Regions from separate parts of the Achromobacter animicus genome, predicted to be linked through region 3. Evidence: predicted binding sites of a transcription regulator. Region 3 holds the regulator's gene; each other region holds the start of a gene.
The links. The regulator LexA, encoded in region 3, represses DNA repair genes until DNA is damaged. The targets are predictions, from matches to a motif close to ACTGTATNNNNATACAGT.
Positions count from the first base shown of each region.

Region 1 (5,095 bases), 2.0 Mb from region 3:
GAGCTGCACGTGGCCAGCGTGTTCGTCACGCACGATCAGGAAGAGGCGCTGGAAGTCTCGGACCGCGTGGTGCTGATGAACGCCGGCCGCATTGAGCAGGTGGGCACGCCCCGCGAGGTCTGGGAAGGTCCGGCCACGCCGTTCGTCTACGGCTTCCTGGGCGACGTGAACCAGCTCCAAGGCACCGCCACGCGTGGCGTGTTTGAAGGCGCCGGCCTGTCGCTGCCCGCGCCCGAGCTGGCGCAGGCCGATGCGCAGCGCGCCACCGCGTACGTTCGCCCGCACGAGTTCGAGGTCGAGCGTTATCGCGCTGGCGCGGATGGCATTCCGGTGCGCCTGTCGCACGCCTATCTGGCCGGTCCCAGCGCGTATCTGGAACTGGCGCGCCAGGACACGGACGCGATCATCGAAGCCGAGGTGCCCGAGTCGCTGTATCAGGAGCTGAATCTGCGGGACGGCGAAATCCTGCTCGCGCGTCCCCGCCGGGCGCGCATCTTTGCGGTGCAGCCATGACGACGACCGATACCTCCGTTGAACTGACCCCGGCGCTGGCGGCGCGCTGGCGCGATCTGACGGCGCGCCTGGCGGACATCCAGCGCCGTTATCCGGACGCCGCGCTGGCCTCGTCGCTGGCGGCCGAAGACATGGTGCTGACCCACGCCATCTACGACTCGGGCCTGGACCTGGAAGTCTTCACGCTGGACACGGGCCGCCTGCACGCCGAGACGCTGGGCGTGCTGGACGCCGTGCGGGTGCGCTATGGCCGTGAGGTCACTGTATACCGGCCCGTTCAGGCGGCGGTCGACGAGCACGTCGCGGCGCACGGCGCTTATGCGTTCTACGAAAGCGTCGACCTGCGCAAGGCCTGTTGCCAGATCCGCAAGGTCGAACCGTTGAAACGCGCCCTGGCCGGCCGCGGCGCCTGGATCACGGGGCAACGGCGCGCGCAGTCCACGACGCGCGGCGAGCTGCTGCTGGAAGAGGACGACGCGACCTTCGGCCTCTACAAGTTCAACCCGCTGGCCGAGTGGAGCGAGGACGACATCTGGTCGGCCATCCGCGCGCTCGGCATTCCGTACAACCCGCTGCACGACCAGGGCTACCCGTCCATCGGTTGCGAACCCTGTACGCGCGCCATCCGCCCCGGCGAAGACCTGCGGGCAGGGCGCTGGTGGTGGGAGTCGTCCGACTCGAAGGAATGCGGCCTGCATGCGGGCAACCGGGTCATCACCATTGCGGCGCGCGCCGATTGAGCGCGGCCATGAATTCAAAATTGTCTTAGGGGAATACTATGTCTGCCGTGATCCAACGCAGCCACCTGGATTGGCTGGAATCGGAAGCGATCTTCATCCTGCGCGAAGTCGCCGCCGAATGCGAAAAGCCCGTCCTGCTCTTTTCGGGCGGCAAGGACTCCGTGGTGCTGCTGCGCCTGGCCGAAAAGGCTTTCCGGCCGGGCCGCTTTCCGTTCCCGCTGATGCACATCGACACCGCCCACAACTTCGACGAGGTGATCGCCTTTCGCGATGCCCGCGCGGCCGAGCTGGGCGAAACCCTGATCGTGCGCAGCGTCGAAGACTCGATCAAGCGCGGCAGCGTCGTGCTGCGCCGCGAGACCGATTCGCGCAACGCGGCCCAAGCCGTGACGCTGCTGGAAGCCATCGAGGAGTTCGGGTTCGACGCCTGCATCGGCGGCGCGCGCCGCGACGAGGAAAAGGCGCGCGCCAAGGAACGCATCTTTTCGTTCCGAGACGAGTTCGGGCAGTGGGATCCCAAGGCTCAGCGCCCCGAACTCTGGAACCTGTTCAACACCCGCGTGCATCGCGGCGAGAACATGCGCGTCTTTCCGATCTCGAACTGGACCGAGCTGGATGTCTGGCAATACATCCAGCGCGAACAGCTGGCGCTGCCGCCGATCTATTACGCGCACGAGCGCGAGGTGGTGCGCCGCAAAGGCCTGTTGGTGCCCGTCACCCGCCTGACGCCGCCTGCTGATGGTGAACAGGTCGAACGCCTGTCCGTCCGGTTCCGCACGGTGGGCGACATCTCGTGCACCTGCCCGGTCGCCTCCGACGCCGCCGACACCATGGCCATCATCGCCGAGACCGCCGTGACGGATATCACCGAGCGCGGCGCCACGCGCATGGACGACCAGACTTCCGAGGCCTCTATGGAGCGCCGCAAGAAGGAAGGCTATTTCTGAATGAGATGACGCGCCGGCGCATGCCGGCGCCTGGGGAACCACATGAATGCACTGAACGATTCCTTTCTTTCCGGCGCCGACACCGGCGTGCTGCGGCTGATCACGGCGGGCTCCGTCGATGACGGCAAGTCCACGCTGATTGGCCGCCTGCTGTACGACAGCAAGGGCGTCTTCGCCGACCAGCTCGACGCGATCTCGCGCGCCAAGCACAAGCGGGTGGCGGGCGACGGCATCGACTTTTCGCTGTTGACCGACGGCCTGGAAGCCGAGCGGGAGCAGGGCATCACCATCGACGTCGCCTACCGCTACTTCTCGACGCCCACGCGCAAGTTCATCATCGCCGACGCGCCGGGCCACGAGCAGTACACGCGCAACATGGTGACCGGCGCGTCGACCGCGGACGTTGCCGTGATCCTGATCGACGCGACCCGCGCCGCCGACGGCAAGCTGCTGCCGCAGACCAAGCGGCACAGCACCATCGCGCGTCTCCTGGGCATCCGCCACATCGTCGTGGCGGTCAACAAGATGGACCTGGTGGACTGGGACCGCGCGGTGTTCGAACGCATCCGCGATGCCTATGCGGACCTGGCGGTCAAGCTGGGCATCCCGCACTTCGACGCGCTGCCGCTGTCGGCGCTGAGCGGCGACAACGTCGTCACGTTGTCTGCCAAGACGCCTTGGTACGAAGGGCAACCGCTGCTCGCCCTATTGGAATCGCTGGATCTGTCGGGCGACGGCCGCACCTTGCCGCTGCGCTTTCCGGTGCAGTGGGTGTCGCGTCATGGCGGCGATCGCGCGGATGATTTCCGCGGCTATGCCGGCCGCGTCGCCAGCGGCGTGCTGCGCCCCGGCGATGAAGTGACGGTGCAGCCGTCGGGCGTGACGGCGGTGGTGCAGGAAGTGCGTGTGTTTGATCGTGCGCTGGATGAAGCGGTGGCCGGCGATTCGATCACGCTGGTGCTGGACCGCGACGTCGACGTGTCGCGCGGTGACGTGATCGTGCACACCGCCGCGCCGGCGCAGGTCTCGCGCGAGTTCGAAGCCGAACTGTGCTGGCTCGATGCGCAGGCGTTGAATCCTGCGCGCAAGTATCTGCTGAAGTCGGGCACGCGGCTGACGTCGGCGAAGGTGCGCGCGGTGTTGTCGCATCGGGACATCCATGAACTGCAGGAGGTCGAGAACACAGAAGGCACCTTGCGCATGAACGACATCGGACGCGTGACGTTGACGACGCGCGAGTCGCTGGCGGTTGATCGTTATGACGATGTGGCGGCGACCGGCGCGTTCATTCTGATCGACGAAGCCACACATCAGACGGCCGCGGCGGGCATGCTGCGGTAAACCGCAATCTTGGATGAAAGGCGGGCCCGCGCGGCCCGTTTTTTCGTGTTGTTTTTCGTCCAAACCCAATGTTGGCGCGGGTTTCCGGGCCATATCGCAAGATGAAATCGAATTGTTCAGACGATGTCTTCTTCTTGCGGTAAAGTTGGGCTGTCTTACGAAAAGGCTTTTGGTGCTTGTCAAAACCACTGTGTTTTTGTACAGTAGTTTTTATGGCACGCACCGATCATTCTTTTCCCGCCGGTTCTGGGTCCCCGGCTGCCGCCCCCGCCGCATTGCGCGGTCGGGGTGCGGTTACTAATGTTCGGCATCGCTTTCAGCGCGATGACCGCGTGCAGGTCGACGACGGCTGGTCCGCTTCCGGTCTGCCTGCCGACTTCGTCGATTCTGTCCCCGATTCCTTTCCCGATATTTCATCGTCCGCCGGTCAAGCCGCTGCGGTTGAACAGACTGCAGGCGCTGCTGCCCGCGCCACGGTCATCCCCATCCTGCCCGACACGCGCTCCACGCCGGCCGCCCCTAAAACCACGGTCACTGCAGAAGAGGCGCGCAAGATCCTGTCGCGCAACGATTCCCCTGACATTCCCTTTGAAGTGGCTGCCAATCCGTACCGGGGTTGCGAGCACGGTTGCGTGTACTGCTATGCCCGGCCCACGCATTCCTACCTGGGTTATTCACCCGGGCTGGACTTCGAAACCCGGCTGGTCGCCAAGGCCAATGCGGTCGAGGCCCTGCGCGCCGAACTGGCCCGCCCCGGCTACAAGCCGTCGCCCATCAATATCGGCTCGGCCACCGACGCCTACCAGCCCATCGAGCGCGACTGGCGCCTGACGCGCGGCATGCTCGAACTGGCGCTTGAAACCCGCCACCCGGTCACCATCGTCACCAAGAACGCGCTGGTTGCCCGCGACCTGGACCTGCTGGCGGCTCTGGCGCAGCAAAATCTCGTGGTGGTCTACATCAGCATCACCACGCTGGATGCCGGCATGGCCCGCACGCTGGAACCGCGCGCCGCCGCGCCGTGGCGCCGCCTGGAAGCGGTGCGCAGCCTCACCGACGCCGGCGTGCCGGTGGGCGTGCTGGTGGCTCCGGTCATCCCGTTCATCAACGACGAATCCATGGAACACATCCTCCAGGAGGCCAAGGCGGCCGGCGCGCATTACGCCAGCTACACGGTCCTGCGCCTGCCCTGGGAGGTCAAGATGCTGTTCGAGGACTGGCTCAACGCCCATTACCCGGACCGCGCGCAACGCGTCCTGCATCGCATCGAAGACCTGCGCAACGGCCGCCGCAACGATCCCAACTTCGGGTCGCGCATGCGCGGCACGGGCATCTGGGCTGACCTGCTGCGCCAGCGTTTTGCGGTTGCCACGCGCAAGCTGGGGCTGAACCGTACCCGCCTGTCGCTCGATTGCAGCCGGTTCGTGCCGCCCGCGGGGCCCGGTGCCTCAGCGTCGCTATTCGATGGCGCGGCGTCCGGAGCTGCAGGGGTTGACGCAGCGGGTGCTGCAACCGGCATAGCCGCAACGCCGTCGGGATCAACCAGCGTTGCTG
Region 1 is NZ_JAYGJK010000001.1:1,674,982-1,680,076, forward strand. Features, by position in the region: gene AB3147_RS07475 (sulfate/molybdate ABC transporter ATP-binding protein) at 1-513, shown strand, start outside; gene AB3147_RS07480 (phosphoadenylyl-sulfate reductase) at 510-1,253, shown strand; gene cysD (sulfate adenylyltransferase subunit CysD) at 1,292-2,200, shown strand; gene AB3147_RS07490 (sulfate adenylyltransferase subunit 1) at 2,243-3,541, shown strand; gene AB3147_RS07495 (PA0069 family radical SAM protein) at 3,754-5,095, shown strand, end outside.
Region 1: the regulator LexA is predicted to act here: its motif matches at 3,729-3,746, upstream of AB3147_RS07495 (PA0069 family radical SAM protein).

Region 2 (5,095 bases), 470 kb from region 3:
CGACCTGACCACGCGCATCCTGGGTGAGGCCGGTGAAACGGCGTGGGTCGAAGACCCGGGCTATTGGGGCGCGCGCACCATCCTGCAAGCCAACGGCCTGCGCACCGTGCATCTGCCGGTGGATGAAGAAGGCATGCGTGTGCCTGACGCCGTGGACACGCCGCCGCGATTCATCTTTGTCACGCCGTCGCATCAGTATCCGCTGGGACCCGTGATGTCGCTGGCACGCCGGCGGCAGTTGCTGGCGGTGGCGCGGCAGTGCGGCAGCTGGATCATCGAAGACGACTATGACAGCGAGTTCCGCTTTTCCGGCCGGCCGATCGCGTCGCTGCTCGGTTTGGAGTCCGACGCGCCGGTGATCTACATGGGGACCTTCAGCAAGACGCTGTATCCGGGCCTGCGCGTGGGCTATCTGGTGCTGCCCAAGACGCTGACGGCGGCTTTTCAGGCGGCGCATGCGGAGCTGTACCGCGAAGGGCATCTGATGACGCACGCGGCGCTGGCCACGTTCATTTCCGAAGGCCATTACGCGGCGCACATCCGCCGCATGCGCATGCTGTACGGCCGCCGACGCGCCATGCTGGTCAACCTGATCGAGCGCCGGCTGGGTCCGGACTGGCTGCATCGCGATGCCAGCATGGCGGGCTTGCATCTGGTGCTGACGCTGCCCGCGGACATGGACGACCTGCGCGTCGTTGAGGTGGCGCGCAGCAAGGGCGTGCTCACGCGCGCGCTGTCGCGGTATTACGTGAACGAGGAAGGGCGTCGGCCGGGGCTGCTGCTGGGATATGCCTGTGTGCCGGAGCACGACATCGCGCGCAAATTTGAAGTGCTGCTGGAGAGCTTGGCGGAGGTGGCGCGGCCGGCGGTAAGGACGAGTGCGAAGGCGGGTGTCTGACCCCCGTCACAGGCCCGGCAGTTGCAACGCCGACGCGAAGGCCGCCGCGTTGCGCATGCCCTGGTCTTCGAAGTTGGTGTTGAACACTGCATGCGCCTGCGCCGATTGCGAGGCCAGCCGCGTGAAACGTGCGACCAGTTCGGCCAGTTCCGCTTCCGAATATTCGTACTGAAACCGCCCCGACGACGCCGGCCCCGACGCGTTCCACTTGGCCGCATTGCGACCGTGCAGGCGCAACAGCGTCAGCTCCGGATGGGTGCTTTCCCAAACCGCGGGCACGGTGTTCTCGAACCCTTGCGGCGCGTCGACAACCGTGTGCACGACACCCAGATCCCGTTCGAAGGCCAGCGTGTCCGCCGTGGCCGACGGGGTTTCGAACCAGCTGTGGTGGCGGAATTCCACCGACACCAGATGTTCCTCCATCCGCCGCGCGCAGTCCGCCACGCGTGCCATGCCGCGTGCGTCGCGCCGTACCCAAGGCGGAAACTGGAAATGCACCGCGCCCAGCTTGTCCGCCATCCGCAGGGGCTCGATGGCCAGCTGGTAGCGCCGCCAGAGCTCGTCGCGCAGCTCGCCCGGCATGCGGTCGTGGTAGATGATGGGCTCCGGCCAGTCCGCCAGTTCGCGCCGGATGTCGCCGGGCAGGGCGGTGAGCGGCGTCTGGTGGCCGGTAAATAGCCGGAACGCCTTGATGTTGAAGACGAAATCGTCCGGCGTCCGGGTGGACCACAGGTAGGCGTTGTCCGGCGTGGGCATCGCGTAGAAGCTGGAGTCGACCTCGGCCAGCGAAAAGCGCGACGCATAGAACCGCAGCCGCGATTCGGCGCTGCGTGCATCGGACGGGAAGAAGCGACCGCAGGCCAGCAGGGTGGGGTCGGTCCAGGAGGCGGTGCCGGTCAGGATACGGGGAAAATCGGGCATGGCGCCGGGCGGTTCAGACGGAAGTCAAAAAATTCTGTATAAATATACAGTGTTCACCCGGAGCCAGCCTTGGCTCCTTCCTTTTTTGCGGCCGCAGCGCTGCGGCTCCGCGACATGCCAGACCAAGATCAGACTCCCCGCACGCCCGACACCCTCCAGACCGCCGCCCGTCCGGCCGAGCGGCCCGATCCGCTGGCCGACCTGAATCCCGCGCAGCGCGAGGCCGCCGAATTCGGTGTGGCCGGCGCGCCCGGCAACGACGGCCCGCTGCTGGTGATTGCGGGCGCGGGGTCCGGCAAGACCAATACGCTCGCGCACCGCGTGGCGCATCTGATTCTGAACGGGGCGGACCCGCAGCGCATGCTGTTGCTCACGTTTTCGCGCCGCGCGGCGCTGGAAATGGAGCGGCGCGTGGGGTCGGTGCTGCAGCGGGTGATGAACCTGCGTTCATCGCAGCAGGCGCCGTCGCTGCCGTGGGCGGGCACCTTCCATGCGATCGGCGCGCGCCTGTTGCGCGATTGCGCGCTGCGCATCGGCCTGTCCGAAGCCTTCACCATCCATGACCGCGGCGACGCCGAGGACCTGATGGGCATGGTGCGGCACGAGCTGGGCCTGTCCTCCACCAAATCCCGCTTTCCGCTCAAGGGCACGTGCCTGGCGATCTACTCGCGCGTGGTGAACAGCCAGACGCCGGTGGGCGATGTGCTCAAGACGTCGTTTCCGTGGTGCGCGCAATGGGAAGACGAGCTCAAGAACCTGTTCCGCGCGTATGTCGCGGCCAAGCAGGACCAGCAGGTGCTGGACTACGACGATCTGCTGCTGTACTGGTCCGAAATGATGTCGGACGCGGAGATTGCAGCGGATGTCGGCGCGCGCTTCGATCATGTGCTGGTGGACGAATACCAGGACACCAACCGGCTGCAGTCGGCCATCCTGCTGGCCATGAAGCCCGACGGCCGCGGCCTTACGGTGGTGGGCGACGACGCGCAATCCATCTACTCGTTCCGCGCCGCCACCGTGCGCAACATCCTGGACTTTCCCAACCTGTTTCCCGCGCCCGCGCGGGTCATCACGCTGGACCGCAACTACCGGTCCTCGCAACCCATCCTGACCGCCTCCAACGCCGTGATCGCGCAGGCGACCGAACGTTATGCCAAGGACCTGTGGACCGACCGCAAGTCGTCGCAATTGCCCGAGCTGGTCACGGTCAGCGACGAAGCCGGGCAGGCGCGTTGGGTGGCCGACCAGGTGCTGGCGCAGCGTGAGGGCGGTGCAACGCTCAAGTCGCAGGCGGCGCTGTTTCGCACCGCCAGCCACAGCGCCGCGCTTGAACTGGAGCTGACTCGCCGCAACATCCCCTTCGTCAAGTTCGGCGGGTTGCGCTTTCTGGAAGCGGCGCACGTCAAGGACCTGCTGTCGATCCTGCGCTGGGCCGAGAACCCGCGCGGCCGCATGGCGGGATTCCGCGTCGCGCAGCTGATGCCGGGCATCGGCCCCGCCACGGCGGGCAAGCTGATGGACGCGATGTCCGCGTCCACCGAGCCGCTGCGCACGCTGCGCGAGTTCAAGCCGGGCGCGGCGGCGCAGGAAGAGTGGGGCGCCTTCGCCGACACGTACGCCGCGCTGTGCGACCCCACGCTGAAGTGGCCGGCCGACGTGGACCTGGCGCTGCGCTGGTATAGCGGCCAGCTCGAGCGCCTGTACGACGATGCGCGCGTGCGCAAGACAGATCTCGACCAGCTTGTTCGCATTGCGTCGGGCTATCCGACACGCGAGCGCTTCCTGACAGAACTGACGCTGGATCCGCCCGACGCCACCAGCGACGAATCCGGCGCGCCGCTGCGCGACGAGGATTACATGATCCTGTCCACGATCCATTCCGCGAAAGGCCAGGAGTGGAAGGCGGTCTACGTGCTGAACGTGGTGGACGGCTGCATCCCGTCCGACATGAGCACGGGCACGGCCGAAGAGATCGAGGAAGAGCGCCGGCTGCTGTATGTGGCCATGACGCGGGCCAAGGAACGGCTGCAGCTTGTCGTGCCACAGCGCTTCTACGTGCATCAGCAGACGGGGATGGGCGATCGCCACGTGTACGGCTCGCGCACGCGGTTCATCACCAACGCCATGCTGCCGCTCTTTGACCACCTGCCCAAGCTGCCCGATCTGCCGCCCGGACGGGCCGAGCCGCGCGAGCCGCAGGCGCCGCGCATCGACGTGGCCAAGCGGGTGCGCAACCTGTTCTAAGGCGTCGGCCCGCCCGGAGGCTGGGCTATCATCGGCCGATAATCACACGCTGCACCGCAGGGATCGATTTGTCCGAGGATGTCTATGTCTACTGAAGAGCAAGCCGCCGACGCGCCCAAGGGCGAGGTCGTGGCATCGATCGCCTACGTGAACGGACGGCGGGACCGCGAGGTCCCTATCGAAGAGGCCGGCCAGTACGTTGCCCAGCGTCAGGGCCAGAGCATGCTGTGGATCGGGTTGCGCAACCCCAGTCCGGAGACGCTTGCCAAGGTGTCGCGCGAGCTTGGCGCGTGCGACAAGAACCAGGAAGAGATGCTGGAAGCCCACCGGCGTCCCAAGATCATCGACTACGGCAACATGATTCTCATCGTCGCCGTGACGGTCGAAGTCGAAGCCGAGCGGCCCATCTTCGGCGAGACGCAGTTCCTCATCGGCGACGGCTTCCTGGTCACCGTGCGGCGCGGCGCCACCGCCGGGCACAGTCCGCTGCGCGAGCGCCTGGAAGCCTCGCCGGACCTGCTCAAACGCGGCAGCGACTACGTGGCCTCCGAGCTGCTGGACTGGCTGGTGGATCGCTACGTGGCGGCGGCCGTCAAGATCGAAAGCGTCGTCGAAGGCGCCGAACAGAAGCTGCTGATCCGAGGCGCCAAGGACTCGGACATCCGCAGGCTGTACCGGCAGCGCCGGGATCTCTTGCGCATCCATACCGTGGTGTCGCCGCTGGCCGAGATCTGCCGCCGGCTGGCGCGCGTCGAAATGTCTGCGGTGGACGAGCATGCGCGGCCTTACTTTGGCGAAGTGGCGGATCGCGTGCTGCGCGTGGATGAGCTTTTCAATTCGCTGCGCGAGTCGCTGGCGTTCGCCTTTGAAGCCAGCCTGATGATCGGGCAGGCGGCGCAGAACGACACCACCCGCAAACTTGCGTCCTGGGCCGCCATCCTGGCCGTGCCCACCGCGATCGCCGGCATTTATGGCATGAACTTCGAGTTCATGCCGGAACTGAAATCCCCATGGGGCTATCCGGTCACGCTG
Region 2 is NZ_JAYGJK010000001.1:4,147,862-4,152,956, reverse strand. Features, by position in the region: gene AB3147_RS18895 (MocR-like pyridoxine biosynthesis transcription factor PdxR) at 1-898, shown strand, start outside; gene AB3147_RS18890 (DUF72 domain-containing protein) at 905-1,819, opposite strand; gene AB3147_RS18885 (ATP-dependent helicase) at 1,934-4,063, shown strand; gene AB3147_RS18880 (magnesium and cobalt transport protein CorA) at 4,148-5,095, shown strand, end outside.
Region 2: the regulator LexA is predicted to act here: its motif matches at 1,853-1,870, upstream of AB3147_RS18885 (ATP-dependent helicase).

Region 3 (5,095 bases):
TGCGGGCCGCGCGGCCGATGGTCTGAATGAGGCTGCGCTCTGAGCGCAGGAAGCCCTCCTTGTCGGCATCCAGGATGGCCACCAGCGACACCTCCGGAATATCCAGCCCCTCGCGCAGCAGGTTGATCCCCACCAGGACGTCGAACGTGCCCAAGCGCAGGTCCCGCAGGATTTCGACGCGCTCGACCGTGTCGATGTCCGAGTGCAGGTAGCGCACTTTCACGCCGTGCTCGCTCAGGAAGTCCGTCAGGTCTTCGGCCATCCGCTTGGTCAGCGTCGTGACCAGCACGCGGTCGCCTTGAGAAACTCGCGCCTTGATCTGGCCCAGCAGGTCGTCCACCTGCGTGCGAGCGGGCAACACCTGGACGATAGGATCGACAAGGCCCGTGGGACGCACCACTTGCTCCACGACGTTGTCCGCGTGCTCCTGTTCGTACGCGGCAGGCGTTGCCGACACGAATACGCACTGGCGCATCCGCGTCTCGAACTCCTCGAGCTTGAGCGGACGGTTGTCCAGCGCCGACGGCAGGCGGAAACCGTACTGCACCAGCGTTTCCTTGCGGGACCGGTCGCCGCGGTACATGGCGCTGAGCTGGCCGATCGTGACGTGGCTCTCGTCGATGAACATCAGCGCGTCGGACGGCAGGTAATCAATCAGGGTCGGTGGCGGGTCTCCCGGCGCGGCGCCTGACAAATGACGCGAGTAGTTCTCGATGCCCTTGCAGAACCCAAGCTCCTGCAGCATTTCCAGATCGAAGCGGGTGCGTTGCTCAAGACGCTGAGCCTCGACCAGGTGGCCATCGTCGACGAACCGCTTGACGCGTTCGCGCAGCTCTTCCTTGATGGTTTCGATGGCGCGCAGCACGGTGTCGCGCGGCGTCACATAATGCGAGCCGGGATAGACGGTGAAGCGCGGCAGCTTCTGGCGGATGCGACCCGTCAGCGGATCGAACAGTTCGAGCGTTTCGATTTCGTCATCGAACAACGTCACGCGCAACGCGAGCTCGGCGCTTTCTGCCGGGAAAATGTCGATGGTCTCGCCGCGCACGCGGAAGACCCCACGCGTGAACTCGGCGTCATTACGGGTGTACTGCATGGCGACCAGGCGCGCGAGGATCTCGCGTCGGGCGATCTGGTCGCCCGCGCGAAGGATCAACACCATCGCGTGATAGTCGCCCGGGTTGCCGATACCGTAGATGCACGACACCGTGCCCACGATGATCGTGTCGCGCCGTTCGAGCAGGCTTTTGGTGGCCGACAGCCGCATCTGCTCGATGTGTTCGTTGATGGACGAGTCTTTTTCAATGAACAGGTCGCGCGTCGGCACATAGGCCTCGGGCTGGTAGTAATCGTAGTAAGAAACGAAATACTCCACCGCGTTCTTCGGGAAGAACTCGCGCATTTCGGCGTAGAGCTGCGCGGCCAATGTCTTGTTGGGCGCAAGGACCAGCGCCGGGCGGCCCATGCGCGCGATCACGTTGGCCATGGTGTAGGTTTTGCCTGACCCGGTCACGCCCAGAAGCGTCTGGTACATGAGGCCGTCTTCGACACCCTGCGTCAGCCCTGCGATGGCCGTGGGCTGGTCCCCCGCCGGCGGATAGGGTTGATAGAGGTGAAACGGGCTGTCAGGGAAATCGACGAATCCCGGACCTGCGGCGGGAACCCCCGCGCTCGGGTCTATTGCGCTCTTAGGCATGCTAGACTGTTCCAGGGTAAACCCCCCATTATCCACAGCACTTCGTACTGCGTCCACCCACCTCATCAGAGTCCCATGAGCACCCTATTCGATTCCGTCGAGCTCGCGCCGCGCGACCCCATTCTTGGCCTGAACGAACAATACAACGCGGACACCCGCCCCGGTAAAGTGAACCTGGGCGTGGGCGTGTATTACGATGATCAGGGACGGATCCCGCTCCTGGGCGCAGTGCGCAAGGCCGAAACCGCCCGCATCGAAGCCGCCGCCGCTCGCGGCTATCTGCCGATCGAAGGCATCGCCGGCTACAACGCCGGTGCTCAGGCGCTGCTGCTGGGCAAGGATTCCGCGCTGGCTGCCGCTGGTCGCGTGCTGACCACGCAAGCACTGGGCGGCACTGGCGCTCTGAAGATCGGCGCCGATTTCCTGCGCCAATTGCTGCCGGGCTCCAAGGTCCTGATCAGCGACCCCAGCTGGGAAAACCACCGCGCCCTGTTCGAACGCGCCGGTTTTGAAGTCGGCACCTATGCCTACTACGACGCCACCACCCGCGGCCTGAACTTCGAAGCCATGCTGGCCGACCTGAAGGCCGCGCCCGCCAAGACCGTCGTCGTGCTGCATGCGTGCTGCCACAACCCAACGGGCGCGGATCCCACCCCCGACCAGTGGAAGCAGATCGCCGCTGTCGTCAAGGAAAACAACCTGGTCCCGTTCCTGGACATCGCCTACCAAGGGTTTGGCGACGGCCTGACGGAAGACGCCTCGGTCGTGCGCCTGTTCGCGGACCTGGACATGACCATGTTCATCAGCTCGTCGTTCTCGAAGTCGTTCTCGCTGTACGGCGAGCGCGTCGGCGCGCTGACCGTCGTGGCCGGCAGCAAGGACGAAGCCACGCGCGTGCTGAGCCAGCTCAAGCGTGTCATCCGCACCAACTACTCCAACCCGCCCACGCACGGCGGCACGGTGGTCTCCACGGTGCTGAACACGCCCGAGCTGTTCGCCCTCTGGGAAGAAGAACTGGCCGGCATGCGTGATCGCATCCGCCTGATGCGCGCGCAACTGGTCGACAAGATCAAAGAGCACGGCGGCAAGCAGGACTTCAGCTTCGTGCTGAAGCAGCGCGGCATGTTCTCGTACTCGGGCCTCTCCGCCGCTCAGGTGGACCGTCTGCGTGAAGAACATGGCGTCTACGCCGTGTCCAGCGGACGCATCTGCGTGGCCGCATTGAACAGCGGCAACATCGACAAGGTGGCAGCCGGCATCGCAGCTGTGCTGTAAATCACCAGGCGGCCCAAGCCGTCTTCAGCCAGAAACGGGACCTGCGGGTCCCGTTTTTGCTGGCTTCGAGACCGGCTTGCTTTTTTGCGCTGCGTCCCCCAGAATGGCGCTGTATATATGTACAGTCCGCTCGCACCGGATCATCGCCATGGCCAGCAAACTCACGGATCGCCAACAACAAATCCTGGACCTCATCAGGCAAACGGTCACGCGCACCGGCTTTCCGCCGACGCGTGCCGAGATCGCCCAGGCCCTGGGTTTTCGCTCTCCCAACGCCGCCGAAGACCACCTCAAGGCGTTGGCACGCAAGGGCGCCATCGAGCTCACGGCCGGCGCCTCGCGGGGCATCCGTCTGAAGGACGCCGCCACCGCGCCCGCCCAGGCCTCACTCCCCATCCCTGCCCTCGCCCAGCTTCTCTTGCCGCTGGTCGGCCGTGTTGCGGCGGGTAGCCCGATTCTTGCGGCCGAGCATGTCGAACGCGAAGTCGGCGTGGACCCCAGCCTCTTTGCCCAGGCGCCCGATTATCTGCTCAAAGTCCGCGGCATGAGCATGCGCGACGCAGGCATCCTTGAAGGCGATCTGCTGGCTGTCAAAAAGGCATCTGAAGCCCGCAATGGCCAGATCGTGGTGGCTCGTATCGGCGACGATGTCACGGTCAAGCGCCTTCAACGCCAGAACGGCCATATCGAGCTCCTGCCTGAAAATCCCGACTTCGAAACCATCGTGGTCAAGGCCGATCAGGAATTCGCGCTGGAAGGCATTGCGGTGGGTCTTATCCGCACGCAAGCGCTGCACTAAGCCGGGGACCTTGTCCTGCACATAGCCAAGCCCTGCAGGCGGCTTACGCCGCCTACGCCATACCTCGCTACCGGTATGCCACATCCAAAAGAAAACCCCGCTCACTGAGCGGGGTTTTTTGCTTTGGGGCGGTCCGTAAGACTTTAGACACCCTTGGGCTTCGGGCGCCCTCTTTCGAGAGCGCCCTGGCGTTCAAGACGCCATCAGTGCTTCATGACCGGGTCGGTAGAGCCGGGTTCAGCCGGCTTGGCAACCAGGGGCTCCTTGACGGCTTCTTCCTCGGCCAACGGCTCCGGCAGACGCTCCAAGGCCAGTTCCAGCACCTTGTCGATCCAACGCACCGGCACGATCTCGAGGTGGTTCTTGACGTTGTCCGGGATCTCCGCCAAATCCTTGACGTTTTCTTCCGGAATCAGAACCGTCTTGATACCGCCACGGTGAGCCGCGAGCAGCTTTTCCTTCAGGCCGCCGATCGGCAGCACTTCGCCGCGCAGCGTGATCTCGCCCGTCATGGCGACGTCGGCGCGCACCGGGATGCGCGACAGGGCCGACACCATGGCCGTGGTGATCGCGATACCCGCGGACGGACCGTCCTTGGGCGTCGCACCTTCCGGCACGTGCACGTGCATGTCGTGCTTTTCGAAGACGCTGTCGGCAAAGCCCAGGCGGCGAGCCCGCGAACGCACAACGGTGCGCGCCGCTTCGACCGATTCCTTCATCACGTCGCCGAGCGAACCCGTACGTTGGATGACGCCCTTGCCGGGCATGTCCGCGACTTCGATCGTCAGCAGGTCGCCGCCGACTTCCGTCCACGCCAGGCCGGTCACCTGACCGATCTGGTTTTCCTTTTCGGCCATGCCAAACGCGTAGCGGCGCACACCGAGGTAATCGCTGAGGTTGTCGGCCGTGACGTTGACCGCCTTGACCTCGAGCGTCTTGCCCTCAGCCTTGGCGCGATCGCTTTGGGTCAGCAATTGCTTGATGACCTTGCGGCAGATCTTGCCCACTTCGCGCTCGAGCGCACGGACACCGGCTTCGCGGGTGTAGTAACGCACGATATCGCGCAGCGCGCTGTCGTCGACAGTCAGCTCGGTATCCTTCACGCCGTTGTTCTTCATCAGCTTGGGCAGCAGATGGTCGCGGGCGATGTGGATCTTTTCTTCCTCGGTGTAACCCGACAGGCGGATCACTTCCATACGATCCAGCAGGGCCGGCGGAATGTTCAGCGTGTTGCTGGTCGCCACGAACATGACGTCGGAGAGATCGAAGTCGACCTCGATGTAGTGGTCCTGGAATGTGTGGTTCTGTTCCGGGTCCAGCACTTC
Region 3 is NZ_JAYGJK010000001.1:3,674,901-3,679,995, forward strand. Features, by position in the region: gene uvrB (excinuclease ABC subunit UvrB) at 1-1,696, opposite strand, end outside; gene AB3147_RS16625 (amino acid aminotransferase) at 1,772-2,971, shown strand; gene lexA (transcriptional repressor LexA) at 3,120-3,770, shown strand; gene lon (endopeptidase La) at 3,974-5,095, opposite strand, start outside.